Regions from separate parts of the Gordonia sp. NB41Y genome, predicted to be linked through region 2. Evidence: predicted binding sites of a transcription regulator. Region 2 holds the regulator's gene; each other region holds the start of a gene.

Region 1 (5,457 bases), 2.1 Mb from region 2:
CGTCTCGATGAGCGCTTCGGGATAGGTGTTCGCGTGTTCGAGCTCGCGGACGACCGGACGAACCTGCTTGTCCACGAACTCGCGCACGGTCGCGACGATCGCCTGTTCCTCGGTGGACAGTGTGGGCATGGAGCCTCCTGGCTGTTCCTGGGGCGTCTTCTGGCCGACCCATTCTCTATGAAACATAGACTATAGAGTTTGGCATCGGAAGTCACCCGTGGTCTGACCGTCCGCAGGTCAGGGACTGAATCGGAGCCGGTACGCCGACGGCGCGACGCCGTATCGTGCGACGAAGTTCTGGCGGAAGGTCACCTCGCTGGCGAAGCCGCAGGTGTGGGCGACCTGGCGGAGGTCGTGGTCGGTGGTCTCGAGCAGCGAGCGCGCGGCCTCGAGACGTTGCTGCACCACCCAGCGGGCCGGCGTGGTGCCGGTGCTCTCCCGGAAGTGGCGGAGGAATGTCCGCCGACTCATCCGCGCTCGTGCCGCCAGCCGGTCGACGCCGAGGTCGTCGTCGAGATGGGTGAGCGCCCAGTCGAGCACGGCACTGACCGACGTCGGGTTCCGGGTCTCGGGCAGCGGTCGCTCGATGTACTGCGCCTGCCCGCCGTCGCGATGCGGGGCCACCACCATCCGGCGGGCGACGCGGTTCGCGAGGTCGGTCCCGCGGAGACGCCGGATCAGGTGCAGGCAGGCGTCGATCGACGAGACGGTCCCGGCGGAGGTGATCACATCGCCGTGATCGATGTAGAGCACCGAGTCGTCGACGCTGCCGCACCGTCCCCGTCTGGCCAGAACGTCGGTGGCCACCCAATGGGTCACGGCACTCCGTCCGGCCAGGATGCCGGTGTCGGCGACGGCCACCGCGCCGAAACACAGACCCGCGACGACGGCGCCGCGCGCATGGGCCGCGCAGATCAGCGCGGTGAGATCGGCGTCGGGTTCGGGCCAGTGGTCGGGCCACGACGGGATGATCAGGATGTCGGCGTCGGTGATCGCCTCGGGTCCCGACACCCCGGTGAGCCCGTGCCCCTCGGCAAAGGACACGGCGTCGGGCGTCGTCGACCACAGGGTGATGCGCCAGTCCCCGGTGTCGGGGGCGAGATCGGCGGCGTCGCGGAACACCATCTGCGGTGCGGCGACGTGGAACATGCTGACGCCGTCGAACACATAGATCGCGATGTGCATCGGTTCACCTCCGTGGCGCAATCTCATCGGAAATCGGCATTCGTGCCACTTCTGGGGACGACGATACCGCCGCAGACTGCTCACACGGGCCCGAAGACGAGCCCCTGCCGAAAGGAACTCCGATGACCGCACCCCGCCGAGCACTGGTGATCGTCGACGTCCAGAACGAGTACTTCCAGCCGCCCATGCAGGTCCAGTACCCGCCGGTCGACGACTCGCTGGCCAACATCCTCCGGGCCATCGACACCGCGACCGAGCAGGGCCTGCCGATCGTCGCCCTGCAGCACACGCTTCCGGCGGAGGCCCCGGTGTACGCCGAGGGCTCGCACGGCTGGAAACTGCACCCGGAGATCGAACGGCGGGTGCGTCCGGAGTGGAAGCTGGCGACCAAACAGTTCGGTACCGTCTTCGGCGGAACCGATGTGGCCGAATGGCTTTCGCAGAACAATGTCGACACCATCACGGTGGTCGGATACATGACCAACAACTGCGACCTGGCGACGGCGGCCGAGGCGGAGGTGCGCGGGTTGTCGGCGGAGATCCTCTCCGACGCCACCGGCGCGATCCATCTGGCTAACGACGCAGGCAAGGTGTCGGCCGAGGTCCTCCACAACACGCTGATGGTGCTCTACCACTCGAACTTCGCCGCCGTCGCCACCACCGGCGAGTGGCTCGACGCCGTCAATTCCGGTGCGGCACTGGCCAAGAGCAACCTCGTCGAGTCGGCGATCTCCGGAGCGCAGGCGCAGGGATGAGAAACGGGGGCCGATGCGCCCCGATCTGATCGACGCGGACGTCCTCGCCACGGCGAGGGCGTCCGTCTCGTCTCCCCGTCACGTTCGAGACCGATGTCCGCAACCACAACCGACAACCCCACGGGTGAACCCGAACCCCCGGGGTGAACAGCTTTCACAACTTATCCACAAATATTGTTCTGCTTGGTAATTCGTCTGATGCTCGCACATGCATTCGCTACAATGGAACGCATGCAGGGGGAGCTGGAGACCATTCTCGACGCACTCATCGATTGTCGTTTCGACGACGATCCGACCGGGCCGGTCGTGTTCACGGATATGCGGACACTGGTCACCATCAGGAATGTCGTGGATGCGTTGTCCGCGGCCGGGGCCGGGCACTTGGATCGGCTGGGGGTGGCGCAACGGCACGGGCACAAACCGATCGCCTTGTTGATCGAGATGGGGTACGCGCCTTCGGTGGCTGCGCGGATGCAGCGGATCGGGACGTCGGCGGTGGTGGAACGCACGCTGAAACATGCTGCCGACGGCGCGATCTCGGGTGAGCATGTGGATGCGATCGTGCGTGGGCTCAACCAGATCGGGTTACGTGCCGGGGAGGCGCCGGATGCCGAGACCTGGGCCGAGTTCGAGGGTGATCTGTTGGCGCAGGTGTTGTCCGGGGCGAAACCTGCTGAGGTGATGGCACGAGCACACCAGTTGGGGGACCATCACTCGTCGGATGCCGAGGGTGGACGCCCGGCGAAAGAGGACCGCAATCTGAATGCCCTGGATATCGGGCGAACTGATGATGGGCGGGTCGCCGTCTCGGGGAGTCTGGATGTTGTTGTCGGGGAGAAGCTCACGACCGCGATCGAAAAGCTGTCGGCGCCGGTCCCGCAACCGGATGGTTCGAAAGATCCCCGCGACGCACCCCGACGCCGCGCTGACGCCCTGGAGATGGTCCTTGACGTGGCCGCCGGTGCCGGGGAACGGTCGGTGACCGCGCTACCGTCGACGTTGATCAACCTGTCGGTCCCCGCGGATACACCCGACAAGTCGGAATTGGCGTTCGGTGGATCGATCACCCACAACACTCTGCTGGAAACCAGTTGTGATGGTGTGGTGGTGATGACGATCGTCGACGGTGAGCGGGTGCCGTTGGATATGGGCCGGTCGAAACGGTTGTTCACCGCCAGTCAGCGGCGTGCGTTGTTCGAGCGGGATCGGTGTTGTATCAAGTGTGGTGCCCCGGCATCGCGCACTCAGGCCCATCATATTGCGCATTGGTCGGATGGCGGTGCCACCGACCTGGCCAACGGGTGTTTGTTGTGTGCGTCGTGTCATGCCGATGTTCACCACAACGGATGGGACGTCTACATGGGTCCGGATGCGCATCCGTGGTTGATCCCACCTGAGGTGGTGGACCGGCGTCGTCGTCCGATTCCGGCGTACAACCGGCGGTTTGCTGATGAGTTGCCGAATGCTGCCTGACTTTTTGTAGAAGCTTGTGTTCTTTGAGAACTTCATAGAGATTCGGGTTGGGTGTCGGAGCCTCCGTTGGTTGGGTTGGCGAGTTCGGCCGGCGGAGGTTTCGACACGTCTCGTCGCTTCGCTCCTCGTCGGCTCAACCACCAACGGAGCGTGGCTAATTGAGCTGAGCCCTCTTACATGATTGAGCCGCGCCTACCTTGCTGATTGAGCCGCACCTTCTACGATGATTGAGCCGGGACCGAGCGTAGCGAGGACCCGTGTCGAAATCTCCGCAGCCTACGTTGGGTGGTGACCACCTCAGAGGTGGTCGGGTTGGTGACGTCGGCTGTCGGAGGTTTCGACTCGACTTGTCGCTGCGCTCCTCGTCGGCTCAACCACCAACGGCTGCTTGCTGATTGAGGTGCGCCTTCTACGATGATTGAGCCGGGACCGAGCATCGCGAGGACCCGTGTCGAAATCTCCGTAGCCGACGTCGGGTGGTGACCACCTCAGAGGTGCTTGCGTTGGCGACGTCGGCTGTCGGAGGTTTCGACTCGACTTGTCGCTGCGCTCCTCGTCGGCTCAACCATCAACGGCTGCTTGCTGATTGAGCCGGGACCGAGCGTAGCGAGGACCCGTGTCGAAATCTCCGCAGCCGACGTCGGGTGGCGAGCACGTCGGAGGTGGTCGGGTTGGCGAGCCCGGCCGGCGGAGGTTTCGACACGAACCACTGGGGATGCCTACACCCAGCCGTCGCTGGGCCGGCCGGCCCAGTTGGCGAGTCGCTCGGTGGGGCCGGCCTGGGGGCGCGGAGTGACCACCGCGGCGAACGGGACCTGGTCGTCGGCACGGATCTCGGCCGGGATGAACCTCTGGGCGATCTCGATCGTCGTGGCGACGACCTCGGGATCGGCCTCGGGGTTCTGTCCGGTGGCGACCGCGAGATCCCATCCGTGGACCAGGGATTCGTTGACATATCCCCACAGCGCACCGGCACCCGGGACCGTTCCCCAGGGAACGGTGACCGGAGCGGCGAGTTTGGCGTCGTCGGCCCACAGCTCGATGGCCTCGGCGACGGTGGCGGCGTAGGTGTCGACGTCGAAGACATCGGCGACGGGGTGAACGGCGAAGACGTCGGCACCCGACCCCAGCGCGACGGCCCGTCGGGCGGTGCCGATCAGGTGCGAGGCGAGTGTTCGGACGTCGAACTCGGTGCATGGGGTGCGGTTGTCCCACTGGTCGGATCGGACCGCCGACCACAGATCGGTCACCCACGACGTGGCGGCGGCATACGCCGGACGCGGATCGGCAGGTGCGGTGGAGGCAGTAGGAGCAGGAGTAGGGGACGCAGTGGTTCCGGGCTGGGTCATGGGTCTGTCCTTTACAGGCGAATCCGCGGGCATCTCCCGCGCTGAACACCACTCAACGCCCCATACATGACACCTTCTGTCATGTTTTCCCGGACAATCGACACCATGCGGGCCGAACGTCTGTTGTCGCTGCTCATGCTGCTCAAGGTGCACGAGCGGATGACCGCAACCCAGATCGCCGACGAACTCGGGGTGTCGGTGCGCACCGTCCTGCGGGACATCGACTCCTTGTCGTTGTCGGGAATCCCGGTCTATGCCGAACGCGGCCGCGCCGGTGGCTTCGCCCTGCTCCCCGGATACCGGACGGACCTCACCGGTCTGACCGCCGACGAGGCGACCTCGCTGCTGGCCGGAACGGGCCGGCTGGACAGCCCGGCCTTCGCCGCGGCGCTACGCAAGGTCGCGGCCGCACTTCCGGAGGCGCATCGAGCGCAGGCCGTTCGCTCGGCGCAGCGCGTCCTGGTCCGCCCCGAAGGTTTCGTCCGGTCGCCCCAGAACCTCGACGCCCTCGGTCCCGTACAGCAGGCGGTCTTCGACGGCCGGCGCATCCGCATCCGGTATCGCCGCCCCGACCAGGCCTCGTCGCACGAGCGAATCCTCGACCCGGTGGGACTCATCGTCGCCGGCGACATCTGGTATCTGGTCGCCAACACCGCCGGTGAGGAACGGCTCTACCGGATCTCGCGGATGAGTGT
Region 2 (5,457 bases):
GGATATAAGTGGCTATCAATGTTGATATATCTGTGTTTACGCCTGAACGTATTGACAAGTCAAGCTTTTCTTGTAACTTCGATCACAAGACAAGTGCAGAGTGAAAGGGCACGGTCGTGAATCAGCTGAAGGACGAGGTGGCGATGGAGTCGCTACAGGGCACCCCGGTGGTCGGCGGTATCGCATACGGGCCGGTGATCCGGGCCGGAGAGCGAATCGGCGCCGCCGGCGATCTCGAGACCCGCACCGAGGTCGACGAGGCAGACCGTGACGCCGAGCAGGCCCGGTTCACCGCCGCCGCGGCGGCGGTCGCCGCCCGCCTGCGCGATCGCGCCTCCCATGCATCGGGCGCAGCCGCCGAGGTCCTGATCGCCACGGCCGGCCTCGCCGAGGATCGCGGCTGGACCGGGGCGGTGGCCAAGCGCATCGCCGACGGCGCGCCCGCGGCACTCGCCGCGACCGGGGCCACCGCCCAGTTCGCGGAGATGTTCACCGCGCTCGGCGGCGTGATGGCCGAGCGTGTCACCGACCTCGAGGACGTTCGTGACCGGGTGATCGCCGAGGTCCTGGGACTCCCGGAACCCGGTGTCCCGGTACCGGAGTCGCCGTCGGTGCTCTTCGCCGACGACCTCGCACCCGCCGACACCGCCGGACTCGACCCGGCGCTGGTGACCGCCTTGGTCACGCGGCTGGGCGGACCCACCAGCCACACCGCGATCATCGCCCGCCAGCTCGGCATCCCCTGTGTGGTCGCGGTGGCCGGACTCGACGCGGTGGCCGCAGGCACCACCGTGCTGGTCGACGGCACCGCCGGCAGCGTGGAGATCGACCCGGAGCCGACGGCTGCCCGGGCGGCGGTGGCCGAGAGCCGCCGGCAGGCCGAGGTCGTCGCCGCGTGGTCGGGACCGGGCCGCACGGCCGACGGTCACGAGGTGGCCGTGCTCGCCAACGTGGCCGACGGCGTCTCCGCGCGCGCCGCGACCGGATACCCGGTCGAGGGCATCGGCCTGTTCCGCACCGAGCTGACCTTCCTCGACCGCGCCGACGAGCCGACGGTCGACGAGCAGGTGGTGCTCTATCGCGAGGTGATCGACGCGTTCCCGGGCGGCAAGGTGGTGATCCGCACGCTCGACGCCGGCTCGGACAAGCCGCTGCGCTTCGTCGACCACGGCGCCGAGGCGAACCCTGCGCTGGGTATCCGCGGAAACCGGCTGACCGCAACCCATCCCGAGATCCGGACGAATCAGCTCGACGCGATCGCCCGGGCCGCCGAGGAGTCCGGTGCCACCGCGCGGGTGATGGCACCGATGATCGCCGGACCGGCCGAGGCCGCAGACTTCGCCGCCGAGGTGCGGTCACGAGGGATGATCGCGGGGGTGATGATCGAGATCCCGTCCGCGGCGATCCTGGCATCGGCGGTGCTCGCCGAGGTGGACTTCGTCTCGATCGGGACCAACGATCTGACCCAGTACACGATGGCCGCCGACCGTATGTCGGCCGAGCTGGCCGAGCTCACCGATCCGTGGCAGCCGGCGGTGTTGCACCTGATCGAGGGTGTGGCCCGGGCCGGTGCCGACGCCGGAAAGCCCGTCGGGGTGTGTGGCGAGGCGGCCGCGGATCCGCTGCTCGCCTGCGTCCTGGTGGGGATGGGGGTGAGCTCGTTGTCGAGTGCCCCCGTCGCGGCGGCGGCCGTCGGCGCACGCCTCGGACAGGTGTCGCTGGCGCAGTGCCGTGATGCGGCCCGGGCGGCCCTGGCGACCTCGGAGGCGGCCGCCGCGCGGGCGGCGGCAGCGGCGGTCCTGGCCGGCTGAGCACGCCCTCGCCCGGCACCGTACCGGCGAGAACCGCTGTGTGAGAACGACTTCAGAAGAACTGTCCTCAGGGATGCGATTCCTGAGGGCAGTTCTCGTCGAGGTGGGTTCGCCGGGTGTCAGACCCGACGCATCACGGTGACGACCTTGCCGAGGATGACGGCGGTGTTGCCCGGGATCGGGTCGAAGAGCTCGTTGTGCGGCATCAGCCACACCTGGCCGTTGCCGCGCTTGAAGGTCTTGACGGTGGCCTCGCCGTCGATCATCGCGGCGACGATGTCGCCGTTGTCGGCCACGTTCTGCTGACGGACCACCACCCAGTCGCCGTCGCAGATCGCGGCGTCGATCATGGACTCGCCGACCACCTTGAGCATGAACAGCGATCCGTCGCCGACCAGCTCGCGCGGCAGCGGGAAGACATCCTCCACGGCCTGCTCGGCGAGGATCGGTCCGCCGGCGGCGATCCGGCCGAGCACCGGCACGAATGCCGGGGTCGGCAGACCGGCTGCGGCCGGGTCGTCGGAGGGATTCGGGTCGATCTGGTTGTCCTGCACGTTGACCGCACGCGGGCGATTGGCGTCGCGCTTGAGCAGTCCCTTGCGTTCGAGGGTGCGCAACTGGTGGGCCACCGACGAGGTCGAGTTGAGACCCACCGCATCACCGATCTCGCGGATGCTCGGCGGATAGCCGCGCTCGCGGACCGATCGGCGGATCACCTCGAGCACCTCGCGCTGACGCTGGGTCAGCGTGGCCTCGATGACCACCGGGTCGATCGCATCCGGGTTCGCCGCTGCTCGCGACGATCCCGCCCTCGACGACCCGGCCTTCGACTTCGCGCCCGACGACCCGGCCGCGCGCCGCGTCTTGTCACTCATCGCGTACGTGTCCTTTCCGTGCCGCCCCGCGTCGGCATCTTCTGTGATCGAGGTTATCCCACGTTCCCGACAACCTCAAACACCTGTTCGACGTGTTTCCACGACATTTGTCGGAGCCCCGTGATAGAACTTCGAACAACAGTTCATCGAACGCGTGATCGAGAAACGGGAGGCTCTCTCTCATGCACACAACCCTGATATCGGACCGTCCGGCGGCGGCAGCGGCCCCGTCGGCCACCCGTCCGTCCGGCACCCCCACGCCCCGACCTGCGGCGGGAGCCCGCGGCGCCGATCGGCACCCGGGGGGCCGGCGCCCCGGCGGTCGCGGTGCGGGCCGGCATCCGGCCGAGGCCGATGCCATGCGCGTCGGGCTCGAACACCGCGGTCTCGCCGAACACCGCGGTCGGATCGAACACCGCGGTCTCGCCGAACACCGCGGTCGGATCGAGCACCCGGGCGTCGAGCGGCGCGTCACGACCGCGGCCCGCAGCCGCGGTCGGGTGGTGGCGGGGCGCGGGAGTACCGAACGTGTGGGCGGCGGACGTGTGGGTGCCGGACGTGGCGGTGCCGGTCGTGTGGGCCCTGGCCGGGTGGCCTGTGCCGATGCGGTGGTGGTCCCGGTGCGCGGGACCGCGGTGTCGTCGGTCCATCGTCGGCGTCGCACCACCGCGGTCGCGGTCATGACCGGTGTCGCACTGGCGATGCTGGTGTGGATCGTCGCGATCGTCGGCTCGGACTATCAGCGCGCCACCGTCCCGTCCCCGGTCTCCACCCAGGTGGTGCACGTGCGGGCGGGGGAGTCGCTCGGGTCGATCGCCGCCCGGGTGGCCCCGGACATGCCGAGCCGGGTGGTGATCGACGAGATCGTCGAGCTCAACGACATGGCGGGCAGCGGCCTGCAGGTCGGGCAAGCACTGCTGACGCCGCGCTACCGCTGACCGGTGGGACGGTATTGTCTTTGTATGCGCTGCCCGTTCTGCAGAAACGAAGACACCAAGGTCATCGACTCGCGTGTCGCCGACGAGGGGCAGGCGATCCGTAGACGGAGGTCGTGCAGTTCCTGTGGTCGCCGCTTCTCCACCGTGGAGACCGCCGTGCTCGCCGTGGTGAAACGCAATGGCGTCACCGAACCGTTCAGCCGGGAGAAGGTCATGCGCGGTGTGCGCCGGGCCTGCCAGGGACGCCACGTCGACGAGGACGATCTCGCCCAGCTCGCCCAGCAGGTCGAGGAGGCGGTCCGCGCCTCCGGTGCCGCCGAGATCCCCAGCAACGAGGTCGGTCTGGCCATCCTCAAACCCCTGCGCGACCTCGACGAGGTCGCCTACCTGCGCTTCGCGTCGGTCTACCGGTCGTTCGACTCGCTGGAGGACTTCCAGCGCGAGATCGACGACCTGCGCGACGAGCACTCCCGGCACGGGGAGGCCGTCGGCGTCAACGGGGCCGTCTCAGCCGAGACGGTCAAGGGTTCGTAGCGCGCGCTTCTCCGACACCGGATATCGCGTGCCCAGCCGCTGGGCGAACAACCCCACCCGTAGTTCCTCGACCATCCAGTGGGCCTGTTCGTTGACCCGGTCGCGGCGGGGTGCGGGGACCTGGTCGAGGCGCTGATTCCATCGTGCGATCACCCGGTCGACGCTGGCCATCGCGTCGTGATCGCGCGTCGCGGATCCGGGCAACTGCTCCAGTCGCGACCGTGCCGCGGCCAGATATCGGGGCAGATCCTCGAGATGGGTGCGCGGCGTGGCCAGCACGAATCCGTCGAAGATCAGGTTCTCCAGCTGTTCGGCGACATCGTCGGCCGGGACCTGCCCGGAGTGGGTGTCCATCTCGCGACGCAGTGGCGCCACCTCCCGAAGCGCATCGACGGCCAGCCGCAGATAGTCCGGGGCGGCCGCGATCACCTGCGACCGCAAGCCCGACACGAGTTTCTCGAATGCCGCCGGGTCGCGCACCGCGAGAGCCGCATCCGCCGGCACGAGATCGCGGATGGCCCGTCGGGTGCAGTCGGCGAACAGCTGCGCCGATTCACGATAGGGGTTCTGGCTCAACGCGAGTCGGCCTGCCGGATCGAGCCCCGACGACGCCTTGGCGCTCAGCGGCGCGATCGCGGCGTCGAGCAGGACGATCACCGCGGGCAGATGCAGGCGTGCCGCCTCGTCGGACGATGCCGCCGTGGTGACCTCCACCCCGTCGGGACTGCCCGGATCGCCGACGACCCGCAGCGTCGGATAGCGGGTCAGTTGCTGTCCGGCGACACGGACGGTCTCACTGGCGGCGAGTGTGCCGATCCCGTCGGCGGTCCACCGCGTGTGCCGGGCGGTCGACGAGGTGGCGGCCGGAGACGCTGTGGCACCGCTCAATTCGGCCAGCGAGTCGGCCCGCGCGGTGATCTTCCCGGCCGGGTCGGCGAGGGCGAAATGCATCCGCAGGTGCGCCGGGATGCGGTCGGTGTCGAAGTCCTCGGGCCGGACCCGGTGCCGGGTGATCTCGGCGAGCTCACGGGCCAGACCGCGCGTCAGGGGCTCCGAGCGCGGCTTGAGGCGGGAGAGGGCCAATGACGCGAAGCGCTGCGCCGGTGCCATCGTCTTGCGCAGCTGCTTGGGCAGAGTCTTGACCAGCTCGGTGGCCAGCTCCTCGCGCATCCCCGGAACCAGCCAGTCGAAGCCGGCATTGCGGATGTGGGGCAGCAGCGGAGCCGGGATGACCACCGTGACACCGTCGTCGGCGGCGCCCGGCTCGAACCGGTAACGCAGCTCCAGCCGGGTGTCGCC
Region 3 (5,457 bases), 1.4 Mb from region 2:
GCGAGACTGCGCCGGTGGAGTCGGTGGACGTGCCTGCGGAGGATGCTGCGACCGCAGAGGACGCGACGGATGACTCCGCTCCTACTCCTGTCTCGGATGACGTACCCGAGCTTCTCGCCGAGCCCGAGGCTCCGCAGATGGAGATTCCCGCCATCCCGCCCACAGCTGACGCGCCGGCCGACGACGCCGATGGTTCGGTTCCCGCGTCAGCGACCGTGCCCAGCGACACCGTACGTGGGCCGGGTGCCGAGACCGGTCGGGCGTTGGAGGTGACACCTTGGGAGGCAAATGGGTTCGCGTGGACCAATAGTGGTTCCTACCGGGTTCCGGCGATCAGTGGACTGTCCTCTGCGCTCGGAACGGGCTGGATCAGTGCGATGTCGGAGGGCGCCGATGTCCCGTTGCCTGCACCGGTGACCCCGACTCTGCTCGCATCCCCGGTCGCCACAACAACCACATCTCGACCACGGCACACCGGCTCCAACGGTGCGGTGTTCCTGGGTGGAACCTATCTCGAGCTGGGTGTCAGTGCCTTGGGGTCGTTCGGCAGCTCCGGCCGGCCCGCCGGCTTCTATGGCCCCGGCTCCTCGATCGGGTTGGTCGCCGACCTCGATGGATTCGGGACCGGTGACGGGAATGTGCTCGACTTCGCCGTACCCGATACGCCGGAGGAACGATGGTCGGTGGGCTACAACGGAAGTCGCTACGGTGGCTTCAGTGCGTTGAACGGCAACGCGGGGAATGCGGGGTTGACCGGGTCCACCACCACCGATCTCTCGACCGACACCACGCTGAGCGCCCAGACCGTGAGTGTGGTCGACGGTGTACTGCAGGTGACGCAGACGCACTCGTTCGAACCCGATGACACCGCAGTCAAGACCACGGTCACCATCACCAATACGTCAGATCAGACCCTGACCGATGTGACCTACATGCGCTCGATCGATCCGGACAACACCCGGGCCGTGGGCGGCAGCAACTCCACGATCAACACCATTGGCGGGCAGTACGCGACCGACCGGTTCTCGATGGTGAGCGCAAGCAGCTTGCCCGGGGACGGCTATGCGACCGCTACCGGCCATCCGGCAGTGATGTACTACTACTCCACCGACGGGCGCGCCAAGGTCTACACGGGTGGCTTCAGGAACTACAACCCGTATGAGTATGCGTCGGGAAGTCAGGGAACCGGATACACGACCACATCCGACGACGCGATCGGCATCGTGTTCCAGGTTGGCGATCTTGCTCCCGGAGAGTCGGTGACTTTCACGTACTACACCGGTGTGTCGGCAGGTGTCGATCCCGAGACGATCATCGATGAAGTCGGCGTGGAACCAAAGCGGTCGCCGATCCGTGATTTCGGATTCTCAGCCGGTGACGGTCCGATGCAGCAGGTCAACGCCATTCTGCGCGGCAGCGCCTTCAATGACATGATCAATGGCGTAGGCAACCTTGCCGCGATCTTCGGATGGGGAAAGATCGGCAACGCAGCCGATGCCATCGCGATCGGACTGAACCTCGCCGACGGCAATGTTGCCGGGGCATTCTGGCAAGGCCTACAGGCAGGCGGTGACCTGGTGATGAACGCGGGGTCGACGCTGGTCAAGTCCGGTACGGCAATCGGTAGGTTCATCGGAGTCCCGGTGTTCCTGGGTGGTGCCGCAGTCACGACATGGAGCTACGTGGCCGAGCAGGCGACGTACACCGACTGGAGTTCTGCCGACGACACCTTCGCGTACGCGCAGGACCATCCCGGCGAGGCTGCGCTGGCCGCAGCTCAGGCGGTCGGGACTGTCACTGCCGATCTCGGGTCGGCAATTCTCGGCTCGTGGATTCGGTGGTAGCGACCACCCGGTCACTCGTCAGCCTGTGATGAGACGCTGATGTGCGTGAGTGTTCCGCGGAACACTTCTGTCGGTGCTCGCTCGTAGGATTGCGCACATCAGTTCGACAACTGGGGGTGCGGGTTCATGTTCACATCATCTGCCGACGTCGAGGTGCTGTTCGACGGAACGCCACCGGAGGATCTGTCGCGGACCGAACTCGGCGATCGGCTGGTCGGGTACGCCTCGCAGATCACCGCGATGACGGCGCAGTTCCTGGCGTATCTGGCCGAGTTCGACAAACGTCGTGCGTGGGCTGATGCGGTGGGCGTGACGTCGTGTGTGCACTGGTTGTCGTGGCGGACCGGTATCTCCAGGCGGACGGCGCACGAGTATCTGCGGGTGGCGCGGGCGTTGGCGGAGTTGCCGTTGGTGACCGAAGCCTTTGGGCAGGGGAGGCTCTCGTACTCCAAGGTTCGTGCCATCACGCGGGTCGCGACACCGATTCGGGAACGCGAGCTGGTCAACATCGCGATGGCCTCGACCGCCAAGCAGGTCGAAGACCTGGTCCGGGCGACACGCACGATCGACCGGCGGCGTTCCGGGGAACGCTCCGAGTTCACTCAGTCGACCGGCTCGTGGAAGTGGCACGACGATGGCAGCCTCTCGGTCTCGATGCATCTCACGGCTGGTGATGCGGCACAGTTCCTTGCCGGCGTGACGCGCGCCGAGTACGAGCGCACCCGGGTCGATGGTGACCCGGACCTACCCTTGGATCTGGAGGACCCCGAGACCGCAGCCGCGTACGAGCAGGTCGCCGAGACCGTCACCGAACCGACGAATCGCTATGAGCGCATCCAGCGCGACAAACAGCTGTGGCGCAACGTTCCGTCGGAGATCGCACCGGCGGTGTTGGTGATGGCCGGTATCGCGCAGAGCTCCATCGAGGTTCCGGAGCTCGCGCCGACTGCCGAGGTGATCGTGCACATGGGCGACGATCACCTCACCCCGACACTGGCCAAAGGCGACGGCACCGACACGGGTCTCGTCGACCCACACCTGGAGCACGGTCCCGCGCTGTCCGAGGCGGAGGCCGCAGAACTTGCGTGTTCGGCTGCAGTGCGCGAGGTGACCCACGACAGAAACGGTGCGGTTCTGAACTTCGGGCGGAAGCGGAGGCGGCCGACGCTGACCCAGATCAAGGCGATCGTTCAGCGCGATCACACGTGTCAGACCCCGGGCTGTGAGCGTACCGGGCACTTGCACATTCACCATGTCGTCGCGTGGGCGCTCGGGGGCCGTACCGATCTCGACAACCTGATCCTGTTGTGCTCCGAGCATCATCGTGCGTTGCATCGTGGCGAGTTCGGTATCGAGGCGCTCGGTATGCAGCAGTTCGTCTTTCGTGCACCGGATGGCACCGAGATGTCGGCGACACCACCACCCACCGCGGCGCCTCCGGGATGGAGGCCGAACCCCCGGATATCGGCGGACGCCGTATCCCCGCGTGGTGGTGGCCGCCGACTCGACCTCGTGCACGCCACCGACGTCATCTATGCCAACTGGGCGTTGCGGGCAGCGCGCCAACGTGCCGTGGAACAAGAAGAACAACGGACTGTGGCGGCGTGAGTGTTCCGCGGAACACACAAGACCGTCACGTCGGCGTCCCGTACGAGTAGCTCGCCGACCTCGTTCCCATCGGCGGCGGAGTGACGCGCTCGGCAGCAAGGGATTACATTGCTGCCGGAGTTGACAGTGCCATCGAGTGGATAGGTGGAGCCAGATGATGGGTGATCATCAGAAGCCATATCCCCTCCACCTCAGGATCACTTAGTCTCATCCGATGACCATCGACGAGCCGTACTCCGATCGCCGCCGGGTGCTCGCTCGGCAGTGGGATGAGCTGGTCGACGAGATCCGGTCGCTCGACGGCTTCGAGACGTTCTTCGATCCGCCTGATGTTGACGATCTGCTGACTGCGGGTGTCAACGGGCCGGTGATCGTCGTGAACGTGAGTCGATGGCGATGTGACGCGTTGGTGGTCGCCGACGGCGCCATCGACGTCGTACCACTTGCCGACATGACTCTCGAGGATGCGCAGCGGCGCACTGCCCGCCATTTCGAGAATCTTGTATGGCATACCGCGACGCTGAATGGCATTGATTCTGCGCGAAGGGAATTCAACACATCGCGCTCACCCGCTGCTGCGCGTGGCGTCCGCGACGCGACGGAGGCGCAGTACCAGGCTCGGATCAAGCTGAACGAGGATCTCGCGGACACTCTTTCGTGGCTGTGGGACGTGCTCGTCGAGCCTCTGGGGAAGTACCTGGTCGACAGGACATCGCGCGTGTGGTGGAGCCCCACGGGACCGCTCGCGGTGCTCCCGATTCACGCCGCCGGATCGCCGTCATCGGGATGGCTCGTCGATCGGGTTGTCTCGTCGTATGCGCCGAGCCTTCGGTCACTGATCGCCTCACGTGGCGCACAGCCAACCGGCAACCCGACGGGATCGCGGTTCGGGATCATCTCGACTCTGGGGGACACCGATCACCTCCTCGGCGTTGCTGGTCCCCTCCGTGAGCTCGTGGGCCCGGAGCTGCTCGTATCGTCAGGGTCTGCCACCGTCGCCGAGGCGCATCGTGTTCTCGCCGAGTGCACCAGCGTCCACTTCGACTGCCATGCGATCCAGAATCTGTCCGCCCCTGGTGACGGTGGGTTCATCCTGAAGGACGGCATGCTGCGGGTGTTCGAACTCGCACGGACGGTCGCAAGCCGCGAACTTGCCGGTCTGGCGGCCTGCGACACCGCAGCCGGTGGATCAGAACTCTTCAACGAGTCGATCACATTGGCAACTGCGCTGCACTACAGCGGATTCCGACACGTGGTCGGTGCATTGTGGGAACTGCGCGATGACGTGGCCCGCACCGTCTTCGCGGATCTCTACCGAGACCTTGTCACCGCGGATGGGCTCGTCACCGCGCACACCGGCGCGGCAGTCAGCAGGATCGTGCGCGCCTTGCGATCTGCCAAACCCGACGACCCCTACACTTGGGCGTCGTTGATCCACCTCGGCCCGTAGGGGAGCAGACGATGACCGAACTCGAGTACATCCAGACCCCCGGGGATCCTCACGGATGGTCGGTGACCGCAGCCCGGAACTTCACGGGCATCACAAATCCGAACGCGGACGGCGTCACCGCGACGGGCAGCTGCCCCCGCTGCTGCCATCAGATGCAGACACTTCTCACCGACACGGTCTACCGCAACGTGGCCCCCGGTGGTGGCACGGCAGACAGGGGGGTCGCGATGGTCTGCGACTGTCGGGTCGACCATCCCGGACATCCAGAAGGAGAGTCCGGTTGTGGAGCATTGTGGTCACTCCGGTACGAGATCTCCGAAACCGGCGTTGCCTTCCACAGTGTCAGCATCGCTGAATCGGACGCCGGCGCAGTACGTGCGGATGCGCACGCGTTGCGAAGCGCCGGCGAGGGTGAGCTCGCCGCGGTGCGGTCGGCGGCGTCGTCGTGGTCCAAGGGCATCGGGGCGGCGGTCATCGCGCTACTCGGTTTCGGACTCGTCACCGGACCGTCGGACATCAGCGATCTGACACGCGTCGCCTCGATCGCGGTCGGGG

Evidence for each region. Region 2 encodes LexA, which represses DNA repair genes until DNA is damaged. Its sites were predicted from a motif close to CGAACANNTGTTCG; they were not measured.
Region 1: Q9K23_RS17740 (HNH endonuclease signature motif containing protein) is a predicted target of LexA. The motif match lies at 2,144-2,157, and genes of this name have one in related genera.
Region 3: Q9K23_RS07855 (HNH endonuclease signature motif containing protein) is a predicted target of LexA. The motif match lies at 1,937-1,950, and genes of this name have one in related genera.

What each region holds. Positions count from the first base shown of each region.
Region 1 covers NZ_CP132196.1:4,094,785-4,100,241, forward strand. The annotation lists gene Q9K23_RS17725 (acyl-CoA dehydrogenase family protein) at 1-129, opposite strand, end outside; gene Q9K23_RS17730 (AraC family transcriptional regulator) at 238-1,185, opposite strand; gene Q9K23_RS17735 (isochorismatase family protein) at 1,308-1,940, shown strand; gene Q9K23_RS17740 (HNH endonuclease signature motif containing protein) at 2,172-3,413, shown strand; gene Q9K23_RS17745 (TIGR03086 family metal-binding protein) at 4,133-4,762, opposite strand; gene Q9K23_RS17750 (WYL domain-containing protein) at 4,868-5,457, shown strand, end outside.
Region 2 covers NZ_CP132196.1:503,605-509,061, reverse strand. The annotation lists gene ptsP (phosphoenolpyruvate--protein phosphotransferase) at 144-1,811, shown strand; gene lexA (transcriptional repressor LexA) at 1,931-2,584, opposite strand; gene Q9K23_RS02100 (LysM peptidoglycan-binding domain-containing protein) at 2,869-3,624, shown strand; gene nrdR (transcriptional regulator NrdR) at 3,649-4,158, shown strand; gene hrpA (ATP-dependent RNA helicase HrpA) at 4,132-5,457, opposite strand, start outside.
Region 3 covers NZ_CP132196.1:1,858,409-1,863,865, reverse strand. The annotation lists gene Q9K23_RS07860 (hypothetical protein) at 639-1,844, shown strand; gene Q9K23_RS07855 (HNH endonuclease signature motif containing protein) at 1,971-3,452, shown strand; gene Q9K23_RS07850 (hypothetical protein) at 3,556-3,942, opposite strand; gene Q9K23_RS07845 (CHAT domain-containing protein) at 3,904-4,902, shown strand; gene Q9K23_RS07840 (hypothetical protein) at 4,914-5,457, shown strand, end outside.